DNA from 2 places in the Streptomyces hypolithicus genome. Region 1 is predicted to be linked to the other one. Evidence: predicted binding sites of a transcription regulator. Region 1 holds the regulator's gene; the other holds the start of a gene.
The links. The regulator HspR, encoded in region 1, represses chaperone genes until heat shock. The targets are predictions, from matches to a motif close to TTGAGNNNNNNNNNCTCAA.
Positions count from the first base shown of each region.

Region 2: the regulator HspR is predicted to act here: its motif matches at 12,167-12,185, upstream of lon (endopeptidase La).

Region 1 is NZ_CM128811.1:2,733,810-2,746,793, reverse strand. Features, by position in the region: gene ACU6WZ_RS12885 (FG-GAP repeat protein) at 192-1,037, opposite strand; gene ACU6WZ_RS12880 ((Fe-S)-binding protein) at 1,158-3,440, opposite strand; gene ACU6WZ_RS12875 (sugar transferase) at 3,658-4,149, opposite strand; gene dnaK (molecular chaperone DnaK) at 4,330-6,183, shown strand; gene grpE (nucleotide exchange factor GrpE) at 6,180-6,866, shown strand; partial or broken gene dnaJ (molecular chaperone DnaJ) at 6,909-8,119, shown strand; gene ACU6WZ_RS12855 (heat shock protein transcriptional repressor HspR) at 8,121-8,576, shown strand; gene ACU6WZ_RS12850 (helix-turn-helix transcriptional regulator) at 8,678-9,661, opposite strand; gene ACU6WZ_RS12845 (5'-nucleotidase) at 9,814-10,098, shown strand; gene ACU6WZ_RS12840 ((2Fe-2S)-binding protein) at 10,100-10,420, shown strand; gene ACU6WZ_RS12835 (pyridoxamine 5'-phosphate oxidase family protein) at 10,519-10,932, opposite strand; partial or broken gene clpB (ATP-dependent chaperone ClpB) at 11,055-12,984, shown strand, end outside.
Region 2 is NZ_CM128811.1:1,660,587-1,677,719, forward strand. Features, by position in the region: gene ACU6WZ_RS07570 (outer membrane protein assembly factor BamB family protein) at 1-364, shown strand, start outside; gene ACU6WZ_RS07575 (C40 family peptidase) at 531-1,829, shown strand; gene ACU6WZ_RS07580 (styrene monooxygenase/indole monooxygenase family protein) at 1,936-3,168, opposite strand; gene ACU6WZ_RS07585 (GTP-binding protein) at 3,272-3,907, opposite strand; gene ACU6WZ_RS07590 (DUF742 domain-containing protein) at 4,035-4,442, opposite strand; gene ACU6WZ_RS07595 (roadblock/LC7 domain-containing protein) at 4,439-4,927, opposite strand; gene ACU6WZ_RS07600 (sensor histidine kinase) at 4,924-7,764, opposite strand; gene ACU6WZ_RS07605 (hypothetical protein) at 8,157-8,945, shown strand; gene ACU6WZ_RS07610 (MarR family winged helix-turn-helix transcriptional regulator) at 9,204-9,698, opposite strand; gene lon (endopeptidase La) at 9,739-12,144, opposite strand; gene ACU6WZ_RS07620 (nucleotidyltransferase domain-containing protein) at 12,345-13,172, shown strand; gene ACU6WZ_RS07625 (DUF3626 domain-containing protein) at 13,169-13,465, shown strand; gene ACU6WZ_RS07630 (hypothetical protein) at 13,462-13,671, shown strand; gene ACU6WZ_RS07635 (spermidine synthase family protein) at 13,878-14,639, shown strand; gene ACU6WZ_RS07640 (response regulator transcription factor) at 14,715-15,452, shown strand; gene ACU6WZ_RS07645 (HAMP domain-containing sensor histidine kinase) at 15,449-16,525, shown strand; gene ACU6WZ_RS07650 (multifunctional oxoglutarate decarboxylase/oxoglutarate dehydrogenase thiamine pyrophosphate-binding subunit/dihydrolipoyllysine-residue succinyltransferase subunit) at 16,785-17,133, shown strand, end outside.

The DNA of each region.
Region 1 (12,984 bases):
CTTAGGGGTGGCCGAGCGGGACGCGGAGGGGAGGCGCTTACGCTCTGTCAGCGGGCGACGACCCTCAACCAGAGATGTTCAGGCCCAGGACCGGCGTGCCGACTGACGAGATGCCGGTCGCCGTCAGGCCGATGCCCCGGCCCGTCGTGGAGATCTTGGTGCCGTCGGAGTTGAACGCCACCACGTAGCCGTCATTGGCGTTCTCCCACGCCGAGCCGACCGTCAGGTCCGCTTGCCGTCGCCGGTCGTGTCGGAGAGGAAGACCTCGCCGCCGAAGCCGTCGTCCTCCTCGCGCGCGCCGGGGACGCCCGGGGTGTCCTGGTCGATGGCCTGGCCGCCGGTGGCGGAGAAGCCGCCCGAGCTGCCGTAGAGGACCGTGACCATGCGGCGTCCTCGGTGCCCCCGAGGTCTTCGGTGGGCGCGCCGACAGCCAGGTCCTGGAGGCCGTCTCCGTTGATGTCGCCGAGGGAGAGCTCGTAGCCGAACATGTCTCCCTTCTCGGAGCCGCCCGGCACCCCGGGGCTGTCCTGGGTGATCGTGTCCTTGCCGCCGGTCGGGCCGCTCGCGGCGCCGTAGACGATCTCGACGGCGCCACCCGTGGAGATTCCGGCGCCGTCGTCCCAGGCGTTGCCGATGACGATGTCGCCGAAGCCGTCGCCGTTGGTGTCGCCGATGTCGGTGATGACGCCCGCGGGGAGCTTCCTGGCGCCGGTCGTGGTGATGCCGGAGGCGCTGCCGGGGAGGTAGTAGTTGGCGTTGTACGCGTACTCGCCGGTGCTGTCGCCCTCGAAGTCGGCGTACCGCTGCAGCTCCGTCGAGGCCTCGCCGTCGCCCGCCGGGAGTTCGTCCGCCGGCCCCGGCTCACGGCCTTGTCGGTGTACGTACCCGTCACCGCCACCCGCCGGCTCGAACCCGCCACCGCCGCCAGAGCGAAGCTGGTGCTGGGCGGACCGGCCGGCCCGGGGCGCGCAGGGCGGGGCGCCGCCGCGGGTGAAGGGGCCGCGCAGGTGGCTGAGGCGGCCGCCGCTCGCGGTCAACGTTGCGGTAAGGCAATCGACCGGTCCGGATCGGGACCCGGCCGACACGGAACGTACAGGAGCGGCCGGTCCTGCCCCCGAGGCAGGTCCGGCCGCTCCCTTGATTCCGTACGCCGTGGGTTACTTCACCGGCGCGGGCTCCGGCTCGATCGCCGCATCCTCCGATGCCGCCGGGTCGGCCGGCGTCTTCACCGAGTCGAGGAGCAGCTGCGCCACGTCCACGACCTGGAGAGACTCCTTCGCCGCACCCTCGTTCTTCTTGCCGTTGACGGAGTCGGTCAGCATCACGAGGCAGAAGGGGCAGGCGGTCGACACGATGTCCGGGTTGAGGGACAGCGCCTCGTCCACCCGCTCGGTGTTGATGCGCTTGCCGATCCGCTCCTCCATCCACATCCGCGCACCACCGGCGCCGCAGCAGAAGCCGCGCTCCTTGTGGCGGTGCATCTCCTGCTGGCGCAGGCCCGGGACGGCGGACATGATCTCGCGCGGGGGCGTGTAGACCTTGTTGTGGCGGCCCAGGTAGCACGGGTCGTGGTACGTGATGAGGCCCTCGACCGGGGTCACCGGGATCAGCTTGCCCTCGTCGAGGAGGTGCTGGAGCAGCTGCGTGTGGTGGATGACCTCGTACTCGCCGCCGAGCTGCGGGTACTCGTTCGCGATGGTGTTGAAGCAGTGCGGGCAGGTGGCGACGATCTTCTTCGACGCCTTGGGCTTCTTCGTCTCGGGCTCTTCGCCCTCTTCGCCCGGGGCGGGCTCGCCGTACGCCATGTTCAGCATCGCGACGTTCTCCTGGCCGAGCTGCTGGAACAGCGGCTCGTTGCCGAGGCGGCGGGCCGAGTCACCGGTGCACTTCTCGTCGCCGCCCATGATCGCGAACTTGACGCCCGCGATGTGCAGCAGTTCGGCGAAGGCCTTGGTGGTCTTCTTCGCCCGGTCCTCCAGGGCGCCCGCGCAGCCGACCCAGTAGAGGTACTCGACCTCGGTCAGGTCCTCGATGTCCTTGCCGACGATCGGAACCTCGAAGTCGACTTCCTTGGTCCACTCGACGCGCTGCTTCTTGGCCAGCCCCCAGGGGTTGCCCTTCTTCTCCAGGTTCTTGAGCATCGTCCCGGCCTCGGAGGGGAAGGCGCTCTCGATCATGACCTGGTAGCGGCGCATGTCGACGATGTGGTCGATGTGCTCGATGTCGACGGGGCACTGCTCGACGCACGCGCCGCAGGTGGTGCAGGACCACAGCACGTCGGGGTCGATGACGCCGTTCTCTTCGAGCGTGCCGATCAGCGGGCGCTCGGCCTCGGCGAGGGCCGCGGCGGGCACGTTCGCCAGCTGCTCGGCCGTCGCCTTCTCGTTGCCGTCAGCGTCCTTGCCGCCACCGGCCAGCAGGTACGGCGCCTTGGCGTGCGCGTGGTCGCGCAGCGACATGATCAGGAGCTTCGGGGAGAGCGGCTTGCCGGTGTTCCAGGCGGGGCACTGCGACTGGCAGCGGCCGCACTCGGTGCAGGTGGAGAAGTCGAGGATGCCCTTCCAGCTGAACTGCTCGACCTGGCTGACGCCGAACGTGTCGTCGTCGCCCGGATCCTCGAAGTCGATCTCCTTGCCGCCGCTGGTCATCGGCTGGAGCGCGCCGAGGGCGACATCGCCGTCCGCCTCGCGCTTGAACCAGATGTTGGGGAAGGCGAGGAAGCGGTGCCAGGCGACGCCCATGTCCGTCTTCAGCGCGACCGTGATCATCCAGATGAACGACGTCGCGATCTTGATCATCGCGACGAGGTAGGTGATGTTCTGGATGGTGCTGAGGTCGAGTCCCCGGAAGGCCGCGATCAGCGGGTACGAGGCGAAGAAGCCGATTTCCCAGCTGTCGACGCCGTGCTGGACACCCTCCAGCGCGCGCAGCGTCATGATGCAGAGGCCGACGATGAGGATGACCGACTCGACGAAGTACGCCTGGCCGGTGTTGGAGCCCGCGAAGCGCGATTTGCGGCCGGCCCTGCCGGGCCTGCTCAGCTGCCGGATGACGATCAGGGTCAGGATGCCGACCGTCGTCATCAGCCCGAGGAACTCGGTGAAGACCTCGTACGGCAGCCAGTCGCCGATGACCGGGATCAGCCAGTCGGCCTGGAAGAGCTGGCCGATGGCGTTGACGATCGTCAGCAGCAGCGCGAAGAAGCCCACCGCGACGAACCAGTGCGCCACACCGACGACGCCCCAGCGGTTCATGCGCGTGTGGCCGAGGAACTCCTTGGCCACGGTGACGGTGCGCTGGGCGGGGTCGTCGCTGCGGGAACCGGCGGGTACCGGCTGCCCGAGCCGTACAAAGCGGTAGATCTGGACGATCGCACGGCTGAACAGCGCGACGCCGACCGCGATGAGGACCAGCGACACGATGATCGCGGCGAGTTGCATTGGGGGCTCCTCGGGCCTGCGAGGGTGGAATTCGATGGGACTACTAAGCGGTAACTTAACGAGTCCGTGCTGAGCGTACCCACTTCTGCGACCGCACTGAAGTTGGGCAAGCGGTGATCTGTGTCGCGTAAGGGTTCCCTCAGCGTCCCCTTGGCGTTCCCTCGGCGCCGGGGGCCTCGGGGAAATGCGCGCCCTCAGGTATGCCTCGGGGATGCCCTCAGGGACGGATGGCCAGCGCCGCCGGGATCGTGCGGGCCAGGATGGAAAGGTCCAGTCCCAGCCAGTATTGCTCGACGTAATGCAGATCGAGGACGTCCATCTCCTCCCACGGCAGGTCGGAGCGGCCGCCCACCTGCCACAGGCCCGTGACGCCGGGGCGCACCAGCAGCCGTGCGCCGGTCGCCCCCGGATGGCCGGGCGGCAGCGCGCACGGACCGACCAGGGACATCTCACCGCTCAGTACGTGCAGCAGCCGCGGCAGTACGTCCAGCCGCGTCCGGCGCAACAGCCGGCCGACGCGGGTGCGCGGGTCGGCGCGCAGGGTCAGCATCCGGAACGGGCGGCCCGCCAGGCCCGCGCGGGTCTTCGTCACGAGAACCGGGCCCGCGGACGTTACGGCGGCGGCCGCGGCGGTGAGGAGCAGGACGGGGGCGGCGATCAGCAACAGGGCCGGGGTGGCCGTCAGGTCGAAGATCCGCTTGGCGCGCATGGAACGTACCTTTTCACGGGATTCATGCCGATTCGGCACTCCGGGGGACTCCGGCGTGCCGCGTGGCTGCCGGTAAAGGCCGCATAAGAGTTGAGCCCCCTCGACTCAGCTCTGTTGACGCGACGGGATCCGTCATGCATCCTTGAGCCTGTTCCACTCAAGTCAGCTGGAGGAATTGAAATGGCACGTGCGGTCGGCATCGACCTGGGCACCACGAACTCCGTCGTCTGCGTTCTGGAGGGCGGCGAGCCCACCGTCATCACCAACGCCGAAGGCGCCAGGACCACGCCGTCCGTCGTCGCTTTCGCGAAGAACGGTGAGGTGCTGGTAGGCGAGGTTGCGAAGCGCCAGGCGGTCACCAACGTCGACAGGACGATCCGGTCGGTCAAGCGCCACATGGGCACCGACTGGAACATCGAGCTCGACGGCAAGAAGTTCAACCCGCAGCAGATGAGCGCCTTCATCCTGCAGAAGCTCAAGCGCGACGCGGAGTCCTACCTGGGCGAGAAGGTGGCCGACGCGGTCATCACCGTCCCCGCGTACTTCAACGACTCCGAGCGTCAGGCGACGAAGGAGGCCGGCGAGATCGCGGGCCTCAACGTCCTGCGCATCGTCAACGAGCCGACGGCCGCCGCCCTGGCGTACGGCCTCGACAAGGACGACCAGACGATCCTCGTCTTCGACCTCGGTGGCGGCACCTTCGACGTGTCGCTGCTGGAGATCGGTGACGGCGTCGTCGAGGTGAAGGCCACCAACGGTGACAACCACCTCGGTGGTGACGACTGGGACCAGCGCGTCGTCGACTACCTCGTGAAGCAGTTCCACTCCGGCCACGGCGTGGACCTCTCCAAGGACAAGATGGCGCTCCAGCGTCTGCGCGAGGCGGCCGAGAAGGCCAAGATCGAGCTGTCCTCCTCCACCGAGACCTCGATCAACCTGCCGTACATCACGGCGTCGGCTGAGGGCCCGCTGCACCTGGACGAGAAGCTCACGCGCTCGCAGTTCCAGCAGCTCACCGCCGACCTGTTGGAGCGTTGCAAGACGCCGTTCCACAACGTCATCAAGGACGCGGGCATCCAGCTCTCCGAGATCGACCACGTCGTTCTCGTCGGTGGCTCGACCCGTATGCCGGCCGTCGCCGAGCTCGTCAAGGAGCTCACGGGCGGTCAGGACGCCAACAAGGGTGTGAACCCGGACGAGGTCGTCGCCATCGGCGCCTCGCTCCAGGCCGGTGTCCTCAAGGGTGAGGTCAAGGACGTCCTGCTCCTCGACGTCACGCCCCTGTCTCTCGGTATCGAGACCAAGGGCGGCATCATGACGAAGCTCATCGAGCGCAACACCACGATCCCGACGAAGCGCTCCGAGATCTTCACGACGGCCGAGGACAACCAGCCGTCCGTGCAGATCCAGGTCTACCAGGGCGAGCGCGAGATCGCGGCGTACAACAAGAAGCTCGGGATGTTCGAGCTGACCGGTCTGCCGCCGGCGCCGCGCGGTGTCCCGCAGATCGAGGTCGCCTTCGACATCGACGCGAACGGCATCATGCACGTCGCCGCCAAGGACCTCGGCACCGGCAAGGAGCAGAAGATGACCGTCACCGGTGGCTCCTCGCTGCCGAAGGACGAGGTCAACCGGATGCGCGAAGAGGCCGAGCAGTACGCGGACGAGGACAGCAAGCGCCGCGAGGCCGCCGAGACCCGCAACCAGGCCGAGCAGCTCGTCTACCAGACGGAGAAGTTCCTCAAGGACAACGAGGAAAAGGTTCCGGGCGACGTCAAGACCGAGGTCGAGACCGCGATCACCGAGCTGAAGGAAAAGCTCAAGGGTGAGGACACGGCGGAGATCCGCACGGCGACGGAGAAGGTCGCGGCCGTCTCCCAGAAGCTGGGCCAGGCCATGTACGCCAACGCCGAGGGCGCGCAGGCCGCGGGCGGCGACGCTCCCGGCGCGGATGAGCAGGCCAAGGCTGATGACGATGTCGTCGACGCCGAGATCGTCGACGACGAGAAGGACCGGAAGGGCGGCGCCGCATGACGGAGGAGACTCCGGGCTTCGACGACAAGAAGAAGCCCGACGTCCCCTCCGGCGCCACCCCCGAGGATGCCGAGCCGCAGGCCGAGGCGTCCGAGATGGCAGGGTCCGACTCCGTAGAGGAGTCGGGCCCGGCGGCCCCCGCCGGGGACGTAACCGACGTAACCGAAGTAGCTCTGACGGCGCAGCTGGATCAGGTGCGGATGGCGCTCGGTGAGCGCACCACGGACCTCCAGCGGCTCCAGGCGGAGTACCAGAACTACCGTCGCCGCGTGGAGCGGGACCGGGTCACGGTCAAGGAGGTCGCTGTCGCGAACCTCCTGAGCGAGCTCCTCCCGACCCTCGACGACATCGGCCGCGCCCGTGAACACGGCGAGCTGGTGGGCGGGTTCAAGTCCGTCTCCGAATCGCTGGAGACGGTCGCGGCGAAGATGGGCCTCCAGCAGTTCGGCAAGGAGGGTGAGCCCTTCGACCCGACGATCCACGAGGCCCTGATGCACTCGTACGCACCGGATGTCGACGAGACCACGTGCGTCGCGATCCTGCAGCCCGGGTACCGGATCGGCGAGCGGACCATCCGCCCCGCGCGGGTCGCGGTCGCCGAGCCGCAGCCCGGCGCCGCGAAGGCGGACGACGGGGGTGCGCCGGCAGCGGACGAGGACGACGGTGGCCCGGACGAGGGCTGACGTCAGCGGGAAGCGTTGTAGCGGGAAGGAGGGACGTCGGGGATGAGCACGAAGGACTTCGTCGAGAAGGACTACTACAAGGTTCTCGGCGTCCCGAAGGACGCGACCGAGGCCGAGATCAAGAAGGCGTACCGGAAACTCGCCCGCGAGTTCCACCCGGACGCCAACAAGGGCGACGCGAAAGCGGAGGACCGCTTCAAGCAGGTCTCCGAGGCGAACGACATCCTCGGTGACCCCAAGCGGCGCAAGGAGTACGACGAAGCGCGTGCTCTGTTCGGCAACGGCGCCCTCTTCGATCGGCAGGGCCGTCCGGGCGCGGGCGCCGGTGGCGGTTCCTTCAACTTCGACCTGGGCGACCTCTTCGGAGGCGCCCAGGGCGGGGGCGCCCAGACCGGCGGAGCCGGCGGCTTCGGCGGCGGCCTCGGAGACGTCTTCGGCGGCCTGTTCAACCGGGGCGGCCCGGGTACGGGCACGCGCACCGGCACACAGCCGCGCCGCGGCCAGGACATCGAGTCCGAGGTGACGCTCAGCTTCACCGAGGCGGTCGACGGGGCCACGGTTCCGCTCCGGATGTCCAGCCAGGCGCCCTGCAAGGCGTGCTCCGGCACCGGCGACAAGAACGGCACGCCCCGCGTGTGCCCGACCTGCGTCGGTACGGGGCAGGTCTCGCGCGGCGGCGGTGGCGGCTTCTCGCTCACCGACCCGTGCGTGGACTGCCGGGGCCGCGGGCTCATCGCCCAGGACCCGTGCGACATCTGCAAGGGCAGCGGCCGCGCCAAGTCGTCGCGCACCATGCACGTCCGGATCCCGTCGGGCGTCTGCGACGGCCAGCGGATCCGGCTGCGCGGCAAGGGAAGCCCCGGCGAACGGGGCGGCCCGGCCGGCGACCTGTACGTCGTGGTCCACGTCGGCTCCCACCCTGTCTTCGGCCGCAAGGGCGACAACCTCACCGTCACCGTGCCCGTCACCTTCACGGAGGCGGCGCTCGGCGGCGAGGTGAAGGTCCCGACGCTGGGCGGCCCGCCGGTCACCCTGAAGCTGCCGGCCGGCACCCCGGGCGGCCGCACACTGCGCGCCCGCGGCAAGGGCGCGGTCCGCAAGGACGGCACCCGCGGGGACCTGCTGGTCACCGTGGAGGTCGAGGTGCCGAAGGACCTTGGCGACAAGGCCCGGGAGGCACTGGAGTCCTACCGCGAGGCGACTGCGGGGGAGGACCCGCGGCGGAGCTGTTCCAGGCCGCGAAGGGAGCATGAGATGGACCCGCGCATGCGACGTAATCCATACCAGCTGACCGACGAGACCCCCGTGTATGTCATCTCGGTCGCGGCTCAGCTCTCCGGCCTGCACCCGCAGACCCTGCGGCAGTACGACCGCCTCGGCCTGGTCTCCCCCGACCGCACGGCCGGGCGCGGCCGCCGCTACTCGGCCCGCGACATCGAGCTGCTCCGCCAGGTGCAGCAGTTGTCGCAGGACGAGGGCATCAACCTGGCCGGCATCAAGCGCATCATCGAGCTGGAGAACCAGGTGGCGGCGCTCCAGCAGCGCGTCGCGGAACTCGCGGTGGCGGTGGAGGGCGCGGCAGTGGCGCTCCAGCAACGCGAGGCGCAGGTCCACGCGTCGTACCGCCGCGACCTCGTCCGCTACGAGGACGTACAGCAGGCGAGCGCCCTGGTCGTCTGGCGCCCCAAGCCCAAGCGGTCGCCTGAGTAGTTCCGCCTCGTCCGCCTTAAGGGCCCGGCATCCCAAGTCGGCTTGGGGCGCCGGGCCCCCTTATGGCGCACAGCTTCGGACGGGCGGCGACGGGCCGCCGCTCAGTGTTCTTGGCTCAGAATTCCCGACTGTGCTATCAGGTAGCCGAGTTGGGCGCGGCTGCCGCTGCCGAGAACGGCGTTGAGTTTGGCGATGTGTGTCCGGCACGTGCGTACGTTCATGCCGAGCCGGCGGGCGATGGAGTCGTCGACGTGGCCCTCGACGAGGAGTTGGGCTATGGATCGCTGGACGCCGCTGATGCCTTTCGGAGGCGGGTCGTACTGAATCTCCTCAAGGAGCGGGGCGGCGCGGCTCCAGAGTTGTTCGAAAACCTTGGCCAGGTATTCGACCAGGCCGGGGTGGCGCAGTTCCAGGGCGACTTGGCGGTCGTCGCGAGCGGGGATGAAGGCGACGGTCCGGTCGAAGATGATCAGACGCTCGATGAGTTCCTCGAGCGTACGGATCTCCACCTTGCCCTCGGCCAACCGCTCCGCGTAGGCGAACGTTCCCTGGCTGTGCCGGACGGTGTGCTGGTAGAGAGTGCGCATGCGGACGCCGCGGTCGACCACCGACAGGCCGCGTTCCAAGCCCTCGCTGAGGCGATCCTCGCTGCGGCCGCCTCCCGGCTGGACCGTGAGGACTTCTGTGCGGCACTCGGCGGTGGCGAGGTCGAGTGCGGCGTTGATCCGGTTGACCCCCTCCAGGACCGTGATGGCGTGGGTGGTCGGCGGGTCCTGCGCGCTGATGTCCATGAACAGTTCGAAGGACTCGGCCAATTCGACCGAGTGGCGCCGGCGTTCCTGGATCTCCCGTTCGATCGGGTGTAGACGCTGAGCCAGCGCGGCGGACGGCGGGACGGGACGAAGCCACTCGGCGTCATCGGGGTCCGGATGCAGGAGCGCGAAATCCATCAGGCAGGGGGCAGGTCCCACTTCCGCGCGAGATATTCGGCCGGAGCGCAAGGCGCTGGCGTAAAGGCGCTTGCCCTCGCTGCATAGTTCGGTGATCCTATGAGGATGTGTCTGTTTTGTGCTCTTTGTTGTCATATCTCCACCCCCCAGGTTCCTGAACGTGCAGGAACATGATGCATCGACCTGGTGGTGTTCGCGTGCTCAGGTGAGACATCGTCTTAGAGGCGGGGGAGATGAATCCACAAGTGAGGACGAAGCCGATTATGTATAAGCGAATGCTTCGCTCGGTGCTTGCCACCGCTTTCGTCGCTGCCTTGGCCTATGGGGCGTCCGCACCCGGTGACATCAGTTGGGGGACCGAGGCGGCGTCCGCACCCGGTGACATCAGCTGGAGCACCGAGGCGGCGCCCGGTGACATCAGCTGGGACGCCGTACAGGCGTCAGCGCCGGGTGACATCAGCTGGGACGCCGTACAGGCGTCTGCGCCCGGCGACATCAGTTGGGGCGCCGCACCGGCGTCTGCGCCCGGCGACATCAGTTGGGACGCAGCACCGACCCACGCGGGCGCATGACATGACCGTCCCACCGGACGACCGCACCTTCAGACGTGAAATGGCCACCGCCTACCGCTCGGGCTGGCACTTCATAGACCTGGTCACGGCCATTCCCCACCGTGGCGACTCGCTGATGGTCACCCTGTTCGGCGAGCCGATCCTGGTCGCGCGTGAAGAGGATGAGGACGTCCGTGCCTACCGGTGCCTGCGCAAACCGCGTGGTGCTCCGCAACCCGTTCGCTGTGCCGTGCGCTACGGCATGGTCTTCGTGAATCTCGATAAGCGTGACCACCAGCTGATCGAACCAGTGACCAGCACCGCCACCCCCCGCAGCGCCTGACGCGATTCCCCCGTCGTTACCAATCGCCCAGGCGCTCCCCCACACAGCGGCGCCATCGTGGACCTGAACACGATGGCGCCGCTGTGCTGTGCGCACATTCAGAGGCTCGGGGCGCGGCCCATCGCCCGGGTCAGGGTGACCTCGATCAGTACGCGGTCCGGGTTCGGCGCCGGCGTCCGCTCGTACCGCTCGGCGTAGCGCCGTACCGCGTCGGCGATCAGTTCCGGTTCGGACCGGACCACCGCGCGGCCCTCCAGCGTCGCCCACGCGCCGCCCTTCACCTGGCAGACGGCGACTCGGGCCCCGGCCTCGCCGGCGGCCCGCACGTTGGCGGCCTTCGTGCTGTTCCGGTTCGTGATGATGCGGGCGAGCCCCGCCTCCGGGTCGTACGTCACGCCCACCGGCACCACGTGCGGCGAACCGTCCGCGCGGTGGGTTGTGAGCGTGCAGAGGTGGTACTCGCGCCAGAAGGCGAGGTATTCCGGGCTCGGATTGCGTACGTCGATGGCCATGGCGGCAGCGTAGTCAGCCGCCATGGCCGGCCCCCCCAAAGGGTCGCATTGAGTGGGAGCGGCTCAACTTTGCGTATGCTGGACGAGTCATGGCGTTGTAGTAGCCGAAGGAGAGAGCGCACGTGGAAGCAGAGCTGACCAACAGGAGCCGGGAAGCGCTCCAGGCCGCAGGCAACCGCGCCCTGCAGGACGGGCACGCGGACCTCACCCCCGCCCACCTCCTGCTGGCCCTGCTCGCGGGCGAGGACAACGCCAACATCACCGATCTGCTGGCCGCCGTGGACGCCGACCAGGCGGCCGTACGTGCGGGGGCCGAGCGGGTACTCGCCGCGCTGCCCAGCGTGACCGGGTCCACCGTCGCGCCCCCGGGGCCCAACCGGGAGCTGCTCGCCGTCATCGCCGACGCCTCGCAGCGCGCGAAGGAGCTGGGCGACGACTACCTCTCCACCGAGCACCTCCTCATCGCCATCGCGGCCAAGGGCGGCAGGTCCGGCGACGTACTCTCCGACGAGGGCGCGAGCGCCAAGAAGCTGCTGGACACGTTCGAGAAGATCAGGGGAGGGCGCCGGGTGACCACCGCCGATCCGGAGGGTCAGTACAAGGCCCTGGAGAAGTTCGGCACCGACTTCACGGCCGCCGCACGCGAGGGCAAGCTCGACCCGGTCATCGGCCGGGACCAGGAGATCCGGCGCGTCGTGCAGGTCCTGTCGCGGCGTACGAAGAACAATCCCGTACTCATCGGCGAGCCCGGCGTCGGCAAGACCGCCGTCGTCGAGGGGCTGGCCCAGCGCATCGTCAAGGGCGATGTGCCCGAGTCGCTGAAGAACAAGAAGCTCGTCGCGCTGGACCTCGCCGCGATGGTCGCCGGCGCCAAGTACCGGGGCGAGTTCGAGGAGCGGCTGAAGACCGTCCTCTCCGAGATCAAGGAGAGCGACGGCCAGATCATCACCTTCATCGACGAGCTGCACACCGTCGTGGGCGCCGGCGCGGGCGGCGACTCCGCCATGGACGCCGGCAACATGCTCAAGCCCATGCTGGCGCGCGGCGAACTGCGCATGGTCGGTGCGACGACCCTCGACGAGTACCGGGAGCGGATCGAGAAGGACCCCGCCCTGGAGCGCCGCTTCCAGCAGGTGCTCGTCGCCGAGCCGTCCGTCGAGGACACCATCGCGATCCTGCGCGGCCTCAAGGGGCGCTACGAGGCCCACCACAAGGTGCAGATCGCGGACTCCGCGCTGGTGGCGGCCGCGACCCTCTCCGACCGGTACATCACCTCCCGGTTCCTGCCCGACAAGGCCATCGACCTGGTCGACGAGGCCGCGTCCCGGCTCCGCATGGAGATCGACTCCTCGCCGGTCGAGATCGACGAACTCCAGCGTTCCGTCGACCGGCTGCGGATGGAGGAACTGGCGCTCAACACCGAGTCCGACGCGGCGAGCCTGCAGCGCCTGGAGAAGCTGCGCCGCGACCTCGCCGACAAGGAGGAGGAGCTGCGCGGCCTCAATGCCCGCTGGGAGAAGGAGAAGCAGGGCCTCAACCGGGTCGGTGAGCTGAAGGAGAAGCTCGACGAACTGCGCGGCACCGCCGAGCGCGCCCAGCGCGACGGCGACTTCGACACCGCCTCCAAGCTGCTCTACGGCGAGATCCCCGGCGTCGAGCGCGAGCTGGAGGAGGCCGCCGCCGCCGAGGCGGAGGTGCGTACCGACACCATGGTCAAGGAAGAGGTCGGCTCCGACGACATCGCGGACGTGGTCGGCTCCTGGACCGGCATCCCCGCCGGGCGTCTGCTGGAGGGCGAGACGCAGAAGCTGCTGCGGATGGAGGACGAGCTCGGCAGGCGGCTGATCGGCCAGAACGAGGCCGTCCGCGCCGTGTCGGACGCGGTTCGCCGCACCCGCGCCGGGATCGCCGACCCGGACCGGCCGACCGGTTCGTTCCTCTTCCTCGGGCCGACCGGCGTCGGCAAGACGGAGCTGGCGAAGGCGCTCGCGGACTTCCTCTTCGACGACGAGCGGGCGATGGTCCGCATCGACATGAGCGAGTACGGCGAGA
Region 2 (17,133 bases), 1.1 Mb from region 1:
CCCCTACGGCTTCGGACGCGGCGCCGTGAGCGGCAGGACGCTGTACGTCCCCGGCGACGACAACGAGGTGTACGCCGTCGACACCGCCACCGGCGCGGCGCGATGGCGGCGCGACACCGAGTACCCGTTCCGGACCACGCCTTCGGTCGTCCTCAGCAGCACCGGCCGCACGGTGCTGGCGGTCAACTCGGTGCAGGTCACCGCGATCGGCGCGCGCGACGGGCGGCGGCTGTGGAAGTTCCAGGACGCCGGCATCCCCGCCCCGGGCGCACGGGAGACCGAGGCCTCCTACCAGACACAGACGTACGGCACCTCGGTGGCGCTGTGGCGTGGCAGCAACTTTTACGCGCTTCCGCTCGCCTGACGGGCAGCCACCGCGAGCGCGCGCCACGCCGGGGGTTCTCCGGATCGGCCCGCCACGGGTGATGGTGTTGGACCAACCCGACCAGTCACCGACTCATGGCGGCGACAGCACTGCACATCATCACCTGAAGGCCGGACCCGCTCGGCCCGCAACCGGAGGTGATGACGTGTCAGGCAGGCTCAGACTCTCCCAGTCCGTCTGTACGGTGGCCCTGGCCGCCGCCACAGTGCTCGCGGCGCTACCGGCACCGTCCCTCGCGGTTCCGGGCGCTCCCGTCCCGTCACCTCCCGCGACCGCCGCCGCCGATGGCGATGGTGATGGTGATGGCGATGGCGATGGCGCCCCGGCCGCCGACCACGCAGACTCAACCACCGAGCCCTCCTCCGATCCAGCCACCGACGGCGAGCCGGGGATCGCCGAGCTGCTGACGGAGCTCCAGAAGCTGTACCAGCGGGCCGAAGAGGCCGGTGAGGCGTACAAAGCGACGGAGGAGTCCGTCAAGGAGCAGCTCGGCGAAGTGAAGAAGGTGACCGCGGGACTGTCGAAGGCCCGGGACGCGCTCGCCGAGAGCCGGAGCGCGGCTGGGCAGCTGGCGCGCGAGCAGTACCAGGGCAGGACCGAACTCTCCTCCTACCTGCGGCTGCTGCTGTCGCGGGACCCGCAGACCGCGCTCGCCCAGGGCCACGTGCTCCAGCGGGCCGCCGCCGACCGGGCGGAGTCGATCGCGCGGCTGGCGGGCGGTGAGCGGCGGGCGGGTCAGCTGGCGACGCGGGAGCGGCGCGCGCTCGAACGGCGGCAGGTCCTCGCCGCGCAGCAGAGGAAGCAACGCGACACGGTCACCGCACGGCTGCGGGAGGTCGAGGAGATGCTGGCGTCGCTGACAGCGGACCAGCTCGCGGACCTGGCGCGGCTGGAGCAGCAGAACACCGAGGGCGCACAGCGCGACCTGCTCACCTCCGGGGCACTCGGCAGCCCCGGCTCCGCGCCGACGCGGGCGCCGTCGCGGCTGGGGGGCCAGGCGGTGGCGTACGCCGTCCGGCAGATCGGGAAGCCGTACGTGTGGGGGGCGGAGGGGCCCGGGTCCTTCGACTGCTCGGGGCTCACCTCGCGGGCGTGGGCGCAAGCGGGCCGGGAGATCCCACGGACGAGCCAGGAGCAGTGGCGGCAGCTGCCGAAGGTGTCGTTGCGGGCGCTGCGGCCGGGCGACCTGGTGGTGTACTTCCCCAAGGCGACGCATGTGGCGATCTACCTGGGCGAGGGGCTGGTCGTGCAGGCCCCGCGGCCCGGAGCGCGAGTGAAGGTCTCGCCGATCGCGGCGAATCCGCTGCTGGGCGCGGTCCGCCCCGACCCGCTGCAGGGGCCGCTGGCGTTCTACACCCCGCCGAAGCTGCCACGCGGGGCACAGGACGGGGCGGACGCGGGGTACGGGGCGGAGGGAGCGCCGGGGGCGGAGCCGGGGGCGTGAGCCGGGGGCGTGAGCCGGGGGCGTGAGCCGGGGGCGTGAGCCGGGGGCGTGAGCCGGGGGCGTGAGCTTGCGCCCACGCGCCCCGGGCCCCTGCTGCCGGCCGGTCCTAGACGGCGGCCTCGGCCAGGTACGCGTTCGTCTTCTCCGGATCGTAGAAGAAGTTCTCGAAGTCCGCCGGGTTGTCGAAGCCGTTCGCGAACCGGTTCGCGACCGGCGGCAGCGAGCCGGCCGCGCCGATCAGGTTCAGGACGTGCTCCGGGGGGACGCCCAGCATCGCGTTCGTCCACTTGGTGACGTGCTGCGCGGTGTCCCAGTAGCGGTCGAAGGTGGACCGCATCCACGCCTCGTCGAAGGCCGCGTCACCGTGCGAGGTGATGGATTCGAGGTACGAAGCGGCGCACTTGGCAGCCGAGTTGGAGCCCTGGCCCGTCACCGGGTCGTTGGCGACGACCACGTCCGCCACGCCCAGGACCAGGCCGCCGCCGGGCAGCCGGCCGACGGGGTTGCGGACCGTGGGGGCGTACTGCCCGGCCAGTGTCCCGTTCGCGTCCGTCAGCTCGACCTTCGTCGCGCGGGCGTACTCCCACGGCAGGAACTTCTCCATCAGCTCCAGCGTGAGTGACAGGTGCTCGGAGGGGTCCTTGACGCCCTTGAACGCGTCCACGGGACCACCCGGGACGCCCTCCCAGAAGAGGATGTCCGCGCGGCCCGAGATGGTGAGGGTCGGCATCACGAACAGCTCGCCGACGCCCGGGACCAGGTTGCAGCGAACCGCGTCGAAGTCCGGGTGCTCGGGGCGCGGGCCGAGCCCGTGGACGTACGCGACGGCCAGGGCGCGCTGCGGGGCGTCGTACGGCGAACGGGACGCGTCGCGGCCGAACATCGAGACCAGCTCGCCCTTGCCCGCCGACACCATGACCAGGTCGTACGTGCGCGAGAAGTAGTCGAGGTCGGAGACGGCCGCGCCGTGGATGACGAGCTGACCGCCGCGCTGCGCGAACGTCTCCATCCAGCCCGCCATCTTCACGCGCTGGTCGACGGACTGGGCGTAACCGTCCAGCTTGCCGACCCAGTCGACGGCGCGGGAGGAGTCCGGTGCGGCGACGGACACGCCGACGCCCTGGATGCGCGGCGCCTGCGACTCCCAGAAGTTGATCTGCAGGTCGCGCTCGTGCTGGAGGGCGGTGTCGAACATGCACTGTGTGGACATGACCCGGCCGGACCGGATCTCGTCCGCCGTGCGGTTCGACATCAGGGTGACCTCGTACCCGCGGGTCTGGAGGCCGAGGGCGAGCTGGAGCCCGGACTGGCCGGCTCCGACGATGAGTATCTTCCGCATGGCGGGTTCTCCGTTTGCGTAGCTGTTCGGGGGTACGGCGCCAGGGCCTGTCCAGTGGATCAGGGTCGGGCAGCGACCCCGGCGATGATCCGCCGGACAGGCCCTAGTCAGGCGTGACGGCGAGCGCGTGGCCGACGAGGGCGAGCAGCGACTCGACCACCGTGATCCGGTTGCGCGCGTCCATGATCACAACCGGTACCCGCGGGGGTACGGTCAGGGCTTCCCTGACGTCCTCGGCCTCGTAGGCCGCCGTTCCCTCGAAGTGGTTGACGGCGACGATGTACGGCAGCCCGCAGCTCTCGAAGTAGTCGAGCGCGGGGAAACAGTCGGACAGGCGCCGGGTGTCGGCCATGACGATCGCGCCGATCGCGCCGCGCACCAGGTCGTCCCACATGAACCAGAAACGCTGCTGGCCGGGCGTACCGAAGACGTACAGCACGAGGTCGTCGTCGAGGGTGACGCGGCCGAAGTCCATGGCGACGGTCGTGCTGATCTTGTCGGGTGTGGAGGAGAGGTCGTCGGTCTCCTCGCTCGCCGTGGTCATCAGCGCTTCGGTCTTGAGCGGGGTGATCTCGGAGACCGAACCGACGAAGGTCGTCTTGCCGACGCCGAAGCCGCCCGCGACCACGATCTTCGTGGCTATGGGGGCCCGGGTGCGGTCGGTCTGCCAGGCCTGAGCGCCCTCGTCCGCCTCGGACGGCAGAGCGGGCTCGGACGGCAGAGCAGGTTCGGACGGCAGAGCAGGTTCGGACGGCAGAGCAGGTTCGGACGGCAGAGCGGGTTCGGACGGCGGGACCTGGGGGGCCTGCGGCCGGGCCGGCGCCTCGGGCGGGGCTGCGTGCCCGGTGGTACGGGCAGGGAAGGTCTCAGAGACGGCGGAGTCCACCAAGCACCCTTTCGAGCAAAGCGCGGTTGGGCTGGCCCGGGGCGTGCCCGGTCCCGTACACACGGATCTTTCCCTGGTCGGCGAGGTCGCTGAGCAGCACGCGGACCACGCCGAGCGGCATCTTCAGCAGCGCGGAGACCTCGGCGACCGTGCGCATGCGGCGGCACAGTTCGACGATGGCGCGCATCTCCGGCATGACGCGGGTCTGCAGCCCGCCGTTGGTCAGTTCGCGTCGCTCCTCGGGTGCGTCGAGCGCCGCGACGAAGGTCTCGACGAGCAGGACGTGTGTGAAACGGGTGCGGCCGCCGGTGAGCGAGTACGGGCGTACGCGAGCGGGCCTGCGGCCTTCGCCGCGTACGGGAAGTTTGGCGGTGAGGGACGGGCTCACTGGGCGCTCTCCATCGATTTGCGCAGCTCGCTGCGGAGTTCGGGGGTGAGGACGTGGCCGGCCCGGCCGACGAAGAGCGCCATGTGGTACGCCACGACGCTCATGTCGCAGTCCGGCGCGCCGTGCACGCCGAGCAGGGAGCCGTCGCTGATCGCCGAGATGAAGACGCTGCCCGCCTCCATCGCGATCATCGTCTGCTTGACGTCGCCGCTGTCCATGAGTTTCGCCGCGCCCTGGGTGAGGCTGGCGACGCCGGAGACGATGGTCGCCAGGTCTGCGCTGGAACCCTTCGGGCCGTCGCTGCGGGCGGGCGAGTGTTCGGCCGGGCCGAGGTTTCGCTCGGGGTCGGAGGACAGCAGGAGCAGCCCGTCGGACGACACGACGGCGACCGAGAGGAGTCCCGGCACCTCTTCGACGAGATTGCTCAACAGCCAATGGAGATTACGGGCCTGGCTACTCAGCCCGAACGTGCTGGACGCAGTCAACTGCGTGCCTCCTCAACGGTGTCCCCCTCGGTCTCTGGACGGTCCCCGCTGCCTGCGTTGTCTGCGTGGTCTGCGTTGCGCGTGCTGCCTGAGCCGCCGTCCGAGCGGTCCGAGCCGTCTGCGAGCTCTGCTTCTACGTCGCGACGGCCCTTGACGGAGCCCTGGTGGAAGCCGCCGAGCCTGCGACGCAGCGCCTCGGCGTCGACGCTGCCCGAGTGCTCCTTGGCCTGCTCGGGGCCCGACTGCACGATCTTGGGGGTCCGCTTGGGCAGCCCCTTGTCGGTGACGGGCTCCACCTCGGTCCGCGCGAGGACGGCCGGGTCGGCGGCTCCGGCTGCTCCAACCGCCCCGCCGCCGGGTTCGGCCGGGGCCTCGGCGGGCTGCCTGGGCAGGCGCATGGTGCGGGTCGGCTCGTCGAGCGGTGCGTCGTCGGCCGGCGCCACGGTGTTCGAAGCCACGGCGTCCGCGTGCCCGTCTGCGGCCCGCTCATGCGTGTCGGGGCCGATGTCGTACGGCCCGGGCTTCCCGGCCTCGGCGCGCAGCGTCCGCTCGGCCGCGACGACCAGCGGATCCGGCCCGGCGTCCGGTGCCCCGCGACCCGGCAGCGCGTTGGAGTTGGCCTCGGCCACCGACCCCGGCAGGTTCAGCGTGGGCGCGTCCCCGGCCACCAGCACCGGCGGCGGAGTGGCGTTGGGCGGCGCGGACGGCAGCAGCGCGTCGGGCAGGACGACGACCGCGGCGACCCCGCCCTGCTTCTGCTCCCGCAGCGTCACCCGTACGCCGTGGCGCGCGGCCAGCAGCGCCGCGACGTGCAGGCCGATGCCGCCGTCGGCGCCGTCCCCCGGCTCGTACGATGCGGGGTCGCCGAGCCGGGCGTTCAGCTCGGTGACGCGCTCCGAGGCCATGCCGATGCCCTCGTCCTGCACCGAGAGCATGACTTCGCCGCTCTCCAACAGCCAACCGGAGAGCTGCACCTGGGCGTCCGGCGGGGAGAAGGAGGTCGCGTTCTCCAGCAGCTCCGCGAGCAGGTGGCTGAGGTCGTTGGCGGCGAAACCCGCGATCTGGGCGTGCGGCGGGATCGACTGGATGGCCACCCGCTCGTACCGCTCGATCTCGCTGACGGCCGCCCGCAGTACGTCGACGAGCGGCACCGGGCCCTGCTGGCCCTGACCGTGCTCGGTTCCGGCGAGGACCAGCAGGTTCTCACCGTGGCGGCGTATGACGGTCGCCATGTGGTCGAGCTTGAAGAGGGTCGACAGGCGCTCGGGGTCCTGCTCCCGCTCCTCCAGGCTCTCGATGACACCGAGCTGGCGCTCGACGACGCTGAGCGTGCGCAGGGAGAGGTTGACGAAGGTGGAGTGGACGGCGTGGCGCATCCGCTCCAGCTGGGCGGCCGACTCGGCGACGCGCGCCTGGAGTTCGGCGCGTTCAGCGGCGAGTGTCTCGCGCTGGCCGATCAGGTGCGTACGGTCACCGGCGAGCTTGCGGGCGCGGGCACCGGCCTCGGCGAGCCTGCCGTGCAGCGTGTTGAGGGACCGTACGACCTGGGCGAACTCGTCGTTGCGGCCGGTGAAGCGGACCGGCTCCGGCGGCTCGGGTGCCTCGCCGCCCGCGGTCTGCGGTTCGGCGGCCAGCCGGGCGGCGCCGAGCCGCAGTACGGCCAGCGGGCGGGTGAGGGTGCGGGCGACGGCGGTGCTGACGCCGACGGCGAACAGCAGGCAGGCGCCCGCGACGGCGATGCGGATCTCCAGCGCCGTGACGTCGTCGTCGCGCAGCTGCGAGAGCCGCTGGACCTGCGCGGAGCCGAGGGAGGACTCGACGCCACGCATCAGGTCGATACGCGCGGAGAGCGCCGCCTCGGCCTTCGCGGGATCGGTCCTGCGCTCGGAGTCGGAGAGCGTCGGCTGGTCGGTGAGGCGCGCGAGGTACTGCTCGGCAGTCCTGACCTCGTGGCCGGTGACGGTGGCCCGGAGCGACTCACGGGCGGCCGATCCCGCTGCCTGGTCGAAGTCGGCGAGCGCGGCGAGTTCGCGCACCCGGGAACGCTGGGCGGCGGCGCCCAGCTCATCGCGCGCGCGGGCGTCCGGGGAGTCAGGGTCCTCCTCGACGGGGACGAGGAGCCCGGTGACGGGGTCGACGCGGCTGCCGGGGTTCTCGCGCGGCACGGACAGCGCGGCGAGCAGCAGTCCGCGGGTCGCGGCGGCCTGCTCGACGGCGTGACCGAGCGCGAGGGGTGCCCGGGTGGCCTGGGCGGCGCGCGGCGGCGTCCTGTCGGCCAGCTCACCGGACAGGTCCTGGAGCTTCTCGATCGCCCCGGTGTACGCCTTGTGGGCCTCCAGCGGGGTGCCCTTGCCGGTCAGGGCGGCGCGGCGGATGCCGGGGATCGCGGCGAGGTCGCGGCGCAGTGCCGCCGGGGCGACGGCCTCGATCTCGTCCATCTGCCGGTCGACACGGGCGCTGCGGCTCTCCGAGAGCCCCTTGCCGTCGCCGCTGCCCTTGCCGCCGCGTCCGGCCGCGATGTACGCGGTGACGTCGTCGCGTTCGTCGGCGAGGGAGTGGGCGAGGGTGACCGCCTGCCGGTTCAGCTCGGCGAGGGTGACCAGGCGCTGGGACTCGGAGAGTTCCGAGGACGCGCTGAGGACGGCGGGCGCACCCGCGGCGAGCACGGTGACGCCGACGGCGGCCACTCCGGCGACGAGCCGGCTGCGTACTCGGACAGCCCGTCCGGCCTGGCCTGCCTGCCTGGCCTGCCCGGTCGCTTCGGCCCCCTCGGTCCGCTCGCCGTTACCGCTACCGCTGCCGCCCCGAGGCCGCTTTTTCTGCACCGGTGCTCGCATTCTTGTTCTTGCTTGACTCGTCTGCTCACGTGGCCGAGGTGACGACTGGTCACCTGAACGAGCGCCTCGCCCCCAACGGCCCCTGAATGGCTTCTGACCATTCCAGCGCTTTTGGGAAGAAGACGCGCATCACCAGCTCCGCCACCCGAACGAGTGAACAGCACTTCGGAGTTGGCGAACAACTTCCGATACGGCCCGCCCGAGGACCTCGCGGCCACCGGCTGGAAGTTCCGCCCGGGCTTTGGCAGGATGTGCCCCCGCAGCGTCACGGAGTGTGTCATTTCACCCATAAACCCGGCCTCTCGGCTGCTGGTACGGGCCAACTCGACCGCACCGGGGCGCCGTCGGACGGCCGTGCGGACGCCGTGCGGATCCCGTGCAGACTTGGCCCCATGCGCACCGAAGTGGCCACGGCCCCCGGCGACCCCGAACGCCCCAATGAGGACTGGGCGTCCGTCGCCCTGCCTGCCGACGGCCAGGGCGGAACGCTCGTACTACTGGACGGGGTGACACCGCCGGCGGGTGGCGACGGGTGCGTGCACACGGTCAGCTGGTTCACGGCGAGGCTGGGCGGCGCACTGATCGAATTGTCCGCTTCGCGGCGGGATGTGACGCTCGGCGAGATCCTGGCGCAGGCCATCGCCCGGACCGCCGACGCACACCGATCGACGTGTGACCTTTCTCACGTTCGCACACCTCAGGCAACCGTCGTCCTGGCGCGTTGGGGCGCGGAGGCGGTCGAGCACCTCGTGCTGTCGGACTCCGCACTGCTCCTGGAGTCCCCCGAGGGCGCGGTGCGCGCGGTGCTCGACGACCGACTCGATCTGATCCCGCGCGAGACGCTGTCCTCCCTCGCGGCGACGGACGCCCTGCGCAACGCCGAGGGCGGCTTCTTCACCGCGGCGGCGGATCCGGCCGTGGCTGCGCGGGCCGTGACGGGGTCGACCGCGCGGTCGGACGTACGGGCGCTGGCGGCGCTGAGCGACGGGGCGACGCGGTGGGTGGACATGTTCGCGGCGGGCGACTGGGCGGACTGCGTGGGCGTGCTGCGCAAGGAGGGGGCACGGGGGCTCATCGAGCGCGTCCGGTCGCTGGAGGCGGATGGGGGTGTGGGGGCGGCGCCGCTGCTTCGGCGCTGGAAGCGCCACGATGACGCAGCGGTGGTCTGGGCGGAGCTTTGAGCGGGCGGCGCCTGGAGCGGGGGCGCGGTGAGCGGGGGGCGGGGAGCGGGGAGCGGGGAGCGGGGGCGCGGCTGCCCTGCGGGGCTGTTCCCCTGCCCGCCCCTTCCCGAACCGGGGCAAGCCCCGGGCCCCGGACGCTCCGCGGGCGTGTCCTCAATCTCCCCCATGGCCTGAGGGGCACGGGAGGGGCCCCCTCGACGAGCTTGAAGTGGCCCACATCGCGGGGTTGGGGGCGGCGCCCCCCCGAAAGGGCCGGCGTCAGCCCTCCGCCCGCGTGTTCAGCTGGTGCAGCAGCCGCGCCAGTTCCGCCACTTCGCCCCGGTCCCAGCCCGCCAGCTTCCGCCTGTACCGCGCCCGCCGGGCATCCCGCACCTGCCGGAAGCGCGCCCGGCCCTCCCCCGTGAGCGCCACGAGCGACGCGCGACCGTCCGCCGGGTCCGGCTCCCGTACCACCAGGCCGAGTTCCTCCAGCGCGCGCAGTTGCCGGCTCATCGTCGCCTTGCCGACGCCGAACCACGCCGCCAGCTCCGTCGCCCGCTGCCGGTCCACCTCGTCGAGCCGTACGAGCAGTCCGTACGCCGCCGGTTCCAGCTCCGGGTGCACCTCGCGCGCCATGTCTCCGGAGGAGGCGCGGGCCCGGCGCAGAAACAGCGCCAGTTCACGCTCCAGAGCGAGAAATTCGTGGTCCACGCTCTCCGCTTCCGGGGCGCACGCGTCGTCCGCCCGTCTGCTTGCGTGCACGTCAGGAGTCATCTCGCCAGTATTTCAGCCGCGCGCCCTCCCCCACGCCGCCCTACGCCGCCACCGGCACCGCCACCTCCGCCGGGGCCAGCGCGATCTCCAGGACCTGGCGGACGTCGGTCACCGGGTGGATCTCCAGCTTGTCGAGGATCTCGTCCGGTACGTCGTCCAGGTCGGCCTCGTTCCGCTTCGGGATCACGACCGTCGTCGTACCCGCCCGGTGGGCCGCGAGCAGCTTCTGCTTCAGCCCGCCGATCGGCAGGACGCGCCCGGTCAGGGACACCTCGCCCGTCATCGCCACGTCCGTACGCACCTGCCTGCCGGACAGGAGTGAGGCGAGCGCCGTCGTCATCGTGATGCCGGCGCTCGGGCCGTCCTTGGGGACCGCACCCGCGGGGAAGTGGATGTGTACGCCCCGGTCCTTGAGGTCCGCTACCGGAAGCTCCAGTTCCGCTCCGTGCGAGCGCAGGAACGAGAGCGCGATCTGGGCGGACTCCTTCATGACGTCGCCGAGCTGGCCCGTGAGCGTCAGCCCCGCTCCGCCCGTCTCCTCGTCGGCCAGTGACGCCTCGACGAACAGCACGTCACCGCCCGCGCCCGTGACCGCGAGCCCGGTGGCCACGCCCGGCACCGCCGTGCGGCGCTCGGCCGGGTCCTGAGCGGACTCGGGAACGTGGTGCGGCCTTCCGATCAGCCCGCGCAGATCCTGGTCCCCGACCGTGAACGGCAGCTTCCGCTCGCCCAGTTCGTGCTCGGCGGCCACCTTGCGCAGCAGGCGCGCCACGGAACGCTCCAGGTTCCGTACGCCCGCCTCCCGGGTGTACTCGCCGGCGAGCTTGCGCAGCGCCGAGTCGTCCAGGGTCACCTCACCGGGCTCCAGGCCGGCCCGCTCCAGCTGGCGCGGCAGCAGGTGGTCGCGGGCGATGACGACCTTCTCGTCCTCGGTGTAGCCGTCGAGCCGCACCAGTTCCATGCGGTCGAGCAGCGCCTCCGGGATGGCTTCCAGGACGTTCGCGGTGGCGAGGAAGACGACGTCGCTCAGGTCGAGTTCGACCTCCAGGTAGTGGTCGCGGAAGGTGTGGTTCTGCGCGGGGTCGAGGACTTCGAGCAGCGCTGCGGCCGGGTCGCCGCGGAAGTCGGAGCCGACCTTGTCGATCTCGTCGAGCAGGACGACGGGGTTCATCGACCCGGCTTCCTTGATCGCGCGCACGATGCGTCCCGGCAGGGCGCCGACGTACGTACGCCGGTGTCCGCGGATCTCCGCCTCGTCGCGTACGCCGCCGAGCGCGACCCGTACGAACTCGCGGCCCATCGCGTGCGCGACGGACTGGCCGAGCGAGGTCTTTCCGACACCGGGCGGCCCGACCAGGGCCAGCACCGCGCCGCCGCGACGGCCGCCGACGACACCGAGGCCGCGGCCCGCGCGGCGCTTGCGCACCGCGAGGTACTCGGTGATGCGCTCCTTCACGTCGTCCAGGCCCGCGTGCTCGGCGTCCAGGACGGCCTTGGCGCCCCGGATGTCGTACTGGTCCTCGGTCCTTTCGTTCCAGGGCAGTTCGAGCACGGTGTCGAGCCAGGTGCGAATCCACGACCCCTCGGGCGACTGGTCGGAGGACCGCTCCAGCTTGTCGACCTCCTTGAGTGCGGCCTCGCGCACCTTCTCGGGGAGGTCGGCGGCCTCGACGCGGGTGCGGTAGTCGTCGGACTCGTCCTCGGCGCCGTCCTGGCCGTTGATCTCCCGCAGTTCCTTGCGTACGGCGTCGAGCTGGCGGCGCAGCAGGAACTCCCGCTGCTGCTTGTCCACGCCGTCCTGCACGTCCTTGGCGATGGACTCGGCCACGTCCTGCTCCGCCAGGTGCTCACTCAGCCACTTCACGGCGAGTCCCAGTCGGACCACCGGGTCAGCGGTCTCCAGGAGTTCCACCTTCTGCCCGGTGGTGAGGAAGGGCGAGTACCCGGAGTTGTCGGCGAGGGCGGAGACGCCGTCGATCTGCTGCACGCGGTCCACGACCTGCCAGGCCCCCCGCTTCTTGAGCCAGCTGGTGGCCAGCGCCTTGTACTCCCTGACCAGCTCGGCGACCGAGCCCGGAAGCGGGTCGGGCAGCGTCTCCTCGACGCGGGTGCCCTCGACCCAGAGCGCGGCCCCGGGGCCGGTGGTGCCGGCCCCGATCCTGACCCGGCTCCGGCCGCGGATCAGGGCGCCGGGGTCGCCGTCGGAGAGCCGCCCGACCTGTTCGACGGTGCCGAGGACGCCGGTGGCGGCGTACGTACCGTCGATGCGCGGAACGAGCAGGACCTCCGGCTTGTTGCCACCGGAACGGACGGCGGCCTGAGCGGCCTCCACCGCGGCACGCACGTCAGCGTCGGACAGGTCCAGGGGCACCACCATTCCCGGCAGCACTACCTCGTCGTCGAGCGGCAGCACGGGCAGGGTGAGCGGGTGGGACGTCGATGCCATGATCTCCCCTTCGGCAGTCAAGTTGAGCTATGTGGACTCAATGCTTGTGAGCGACCGAATGTTCCCGGCGCGGGCGCGTACGGCGTTCGCTGTGAGCGATCACCGTTCGGGAGGGTGAAGCGGCGAGGTGGCGGGGGCGGCGGGCGGTGCGGGGGCGGCGGAAAATCGCTGGGCAGCACGGGGCGGGACACAGTCGTCCCATGAGCAACAAGGGGCTGGAGCGGGACGGCACGATCGCGCGTGAGGGTGCGCTGGATCGCGTGCCACCGGCGTTCGCCTCTGTCGTGGACGCCGCCCGCGCCCGGATCGCAGCCGCTTTCGGTGGCGCGGACGGAAGCCGGCTGCACAGTGCGTACCTCTACGGCAGCGTCCCGCGCGGTACCGCCGACCCCGGAGTCTCCGACCTCGACCTGTTGATCGCCCTCCACGACGAACCCGACGACGCCGACCGCGCCGGCGCGAGGTCCATCGAAGCGGCGCTGGACGGAGCCTTCCCGCAGATCGACGGCGTCGGCATCCTGCTGCTCAGCGCGCGGAGCGCCCTCAGCGAACTGGAACGCCACGATCTCGGGTTCTTCGTCGCCTGCCTGTGCACTCCCCTGCTCGGTGACGACTTGGCCGGGCAGCTCCCCCGCTACCGCCCCACCTCGCTGCTCGCCCGCGAGACGAACGGCGACCTGGCCCTGCTCCTCCCCGGCTGGCGCGCCCGGGCCGCCGAGGCGGCGACGGCCGACGCCCGGCGGTCACTCGGCCGGCGAGTGGGACGCCGGCTCGTGCGCACGGGTTTCACCCTGGTCATGCCCCGCTGGGGCGGCTGGACGAGCGACCTCGACGAGTCGGCAGAGGTGTTCGGCCGCTACTACCCGGCGCGCTTCGAGCAGATGCGTCTCGCCGCAGCCGTCGGCCGCGCCCCGGCCGCGGACCCGGCGGCATTCGACCTCGACCGCGACCTGCTCATCGAGGACTTGGGTCCCTGGCTCGCAGCGGAGTACACGGCCGTGCACGGCGAGAAGGCGCCGCGCGCGTGACGCTCACCTCGGCCCAGACCGCCGCCCTGGCGCACGTCCGGAGCACGGCCCTGCGCGCCACGCGGTCGGCCGACGACGTGGGTGCGGTACGCCGGGACGCCCGGATCACCCTCAATTTCCATCCGGACCGGTTGCTGGCCGACGGCCGGACCGTCGCGGAGTGCCTGGCCGCGGACGGCCGTTACCGCAGCCAGTACGAGACGGGCCTGGCCGGCATCAGAGCGTCCTCGTCGCCGCCGACGGCTCGTACACCGTGGTGTCCCGCGGCAAGCAGGCACGCACGGGCCGGATGAAGCCGGCCGAGCTCCGCGCTCTTCGCGAGGCGCTGGCCGCGGCGGATTTCGCGAAGATCCCCCGTGTCACCCTGCGCGAGCAGCCGATACCCGACGGACTCACCACCGCGGTGGTCCACGACGGCCACGAGGCGGTGACCGACGGTTCGCGGCGGGTGCCCGCGCTGGACCGCATCATCACCGCGCTGCCCCGGCCGCTGCCGTAGCGGCCGACCCTTGCCCGCCACGGCAGGGGTCGCTTCTGGGGGCGACTCCCCTGGGGCGCACCGGAGAACGGGCAACTGCGGTCGCGGGTAGCCCGTCAGGGGCTTCCCGGCGAAAAGCCGGGGGTCCGCGGGCCCCGGCGCCGCGAAGATGGCCGGGACGATCGAAGTCCGACTGTGCGGCAACGCCGCTCCCGGAGGTTTCCGCCTTGGTTACGACCGCATCGCCGGCCCCGTACGCGCTCGCCCCCGACTGTCCCGGCGCCGTCACCGTCGACCGGCGTGAGGGAGGGCCGTACGGGGAAGTCGTGCTGCGTCGGCGGGGTGGGCACTTCGAGATCATCGCCAACGGCTGTTTCCTGATGGACACATCCGACGGCCGATCCGAGCGCCATCTGGTCGACGCCGCCCTCGCCGCCCTCCCCGCCGGCCGTCGAGCACCCGCCCTCCTCGTCGGCGGCCTCGGCGTCGGGTTCTCGCTCGCCCGCGCCGCCTCGCAGCCCCGGTGGGGGCGGATCGCGGTGGTCGAGCGGGAGCAGGCGATCATCGACTGGCACCGCGAAGGGCCGCTGGCGGCGATCTCCGGCGACGCGCTCGCCGATCCGCGATGCGAGATCATTCACACCGATCTGGTGGATTACCTGCGGGAAAACCGGATCGGAAGGCACCGCGGCGCGGTTGGTACGGACCATGGCGCGTGTACTACGTACGACGCGCTCTGCCTCGACATCGACAACGGGCCGGACTGGACCGTGACCGACGACAACCGCAATCTCTACTCCCCCCAAGGGCTCGCGGCCTGCAGGAGCCGGCTCGCACCCGGCGGAATCCTCGCCGTCTGGTCGGCGCGGCCCTCGGCGGCTTTCGAGGACGCGTTGCGGAATGCCGGATTCAACTCGGTTAAGACCGAAGAGATCCAAGTTGCCCGGGGCGTTCCCGACGTGGTTCATCTCGCGGTCGGCCCTGCGTAGCCGGGACGCTGTCCGGGCATCTACGCTGCTGCTCTATACGTGGGATCTAGCAGAGAAACTCCCAGGGGCGGGGCAATGGAGCAGACACACACCAGCCACAACGGCCTCGCGGCCACTCCGGGCGCCCAGCGCCGGGTGCTGGTCGTCGAGGACGACGCGACGATTGTCGACGCCATTGCAGCGCGACTGCGTGCCGAGGGCTTTCAGGTGCAGACAGCCGTCGACGGGCCCGCCGCGGTGGACGCCGCCGAGGCGTGGCAGCCCGATCTGATGGTGCTCGACATCATGCTGCCGGGCTTCGACGGCCTGGAGGTCTGCCGCCGGGTGCAGGCGCAGCGGCCCGTGCCGGTGCTCATGCTGACCGCGCGCGACGACGAGACCGACATGCTGGTCGGGCTCGGCGTGGGCGCCGACGACTACATGACCAAGCCGTTCTCCATGCGCGAGCTCGCCGCCCGGGTGCATGTCCTGCTGCGCCGGGTGGAGCGGGCCACGCTCGCCGCCTCGACGCCGCGCAGCGGCATCCTGCGGCTCGGCGAGCTGGAGATCGACCACGCGCAGCGCCGGGTGCGCGTACGCAATGACGACGTACACCTCACGCCCACCGAGTTCGACCTGCTGGTGTGCCTCGCGAACACACCGCGCGCGGTGCTCTCGCGCGAGCAGCTGCTCGCCGAGGTGTGGGACTGGGCGGACGCGTCGGGCACCAGGACCGTCGACAGTCACATCAAGGCGTTGCGCCGCAAGATCGGCGCCGAGCGGATCCGGACCGTGCACGGCGTGGGGTACGCGCTGGAGACCCCACCGGCATGACGCGGCAGGGCAACGGGCTGCGCCCCTTCTCGATCAAGACCAAACTCGGCGCCCTCGTTGTCGTCTCGGTCTTCATCACCACGGGGCTGATCCTGGTGGCGCTGCGCACCAAGACGGAGCTGCGCTTCATCACGGTCTTCTCGGTCATCGCGTCGATGCTGATCACTCAGTTCGTGGCCCACAACCTGACCTCGCCGCTGGGTGAGATGACGACGGTGGCCAAGGCCATCGCGCACGGCGACTACACCCGGCGGGTCAGCGGTGCGGACCGCCGGGACGAGCTGGGTGACCTCGCCGCCACGGTCAACCGCATGGCCGACGATCTGGAGGCGGTGGACCGCCACCGCAAGGAGCTGGTCGCCAACGTCTCGCACGAGCTGAGGACCCCGATCGCGGGGCTGAGAGCGGTGCTGGAGAACGTGGTGGACGGGGTGTCCGCCGCCGACCCCGAGACCATGCGTACGGCTCTGAAGCAGACGGAGCGGCTCGGCAGGCTCGTCGAGACGCTGCTGGACCTGTCCAGGCTGGACAACGGCGTCGTACCGCTGCGGGCGCACCGCTTCGAGGTGTGGCCGTACCTCTCGGGCGTGCTCAAGGAAGCGAACGTCATCGCCTCGCAGCGCGGTCTGGCGTCCGGCTCCGGCAGCCATACGCGCACCGACGTGCATCTGCACCTGGACGTGTCGCCGCCGGAGCTGACCGCGCACGCCGACATCGAGCGGCTCCACCAGGTCGTCGCCAACCTCCTCGACAACGCGGTCAAGCACAGCCCGCCGCACGGCCGCGTCACCGTGCGCGCCCGGCGCGGCCCGCAGCCGGACAGCCTGGACCTGGAGGTGCTGGACGAGGGGCCCGGCATCCCGGAGTCGGAGTGGCACCGGGTCTTCGAGCGGTTCAACCGCGGCAGCCTGCCGGCGCCGCACGGCCCCGGCAGCGACGGCGGTACGGGCCTGGGCCTCGCCATCGCCCGGTGGGCGGTGGATCTGCACGGCGGGCGGATCGGGGTGGCCGAATCCACGCGTGGTTGCCGGATTCAGGTCACCCTTCCGGGAAGCCGCCGGCCCGGCGGTTGACGTAGGGTTCGAAGCGGAAGGGCACGTTCTGCGTGTCCTCCAGTGGGGGTACGGTCCGAGGTGGCCGTAACCTCGGTCTGTCCTGCGCGGACCGCAGCGGAACCAGGTGTGTTTCCCGCCATTGTGAGCGCCGAAACCAGCGCTCCGATGTGACTTACGTGACGTAACGCCCGCCCGGCCTGCACCTCTCGGCCGGGGAGGCGTAGCCTTTATTTCCGCTGTCCATCACCTTGCGAAGCGGAAGAGGGCGGTTAACGCCGTGTCGTCTCAGTCCCCCAGTAGCTCGAGCATCTCGACCGACCAAAACGGGCAGGGCAAGAACCCTGCCGCCGCGTTCGGTCCCAATGAGTGGCTCGTCGACGAGATCTACCAGCAGTACCTCCAGGACCCGAACTCGGTCGACCGTGCCTGGTGGGACTTCTTCGCCGACTACAAGCCCGGTACCACTCCCACCGCGGAGAAGACCGCCTCGGACCCCACCGAGGCCGCCGACTCCACCGAGGCCGCCGCCGCACCCCAGACCGCACCGGCCCCTGCCGCGCCCGCCGCCCCTGCGGCGAAGCCCGCGGCGGACGAGCCGGCCACACCGGCCCCCCGGGCCGCACCGG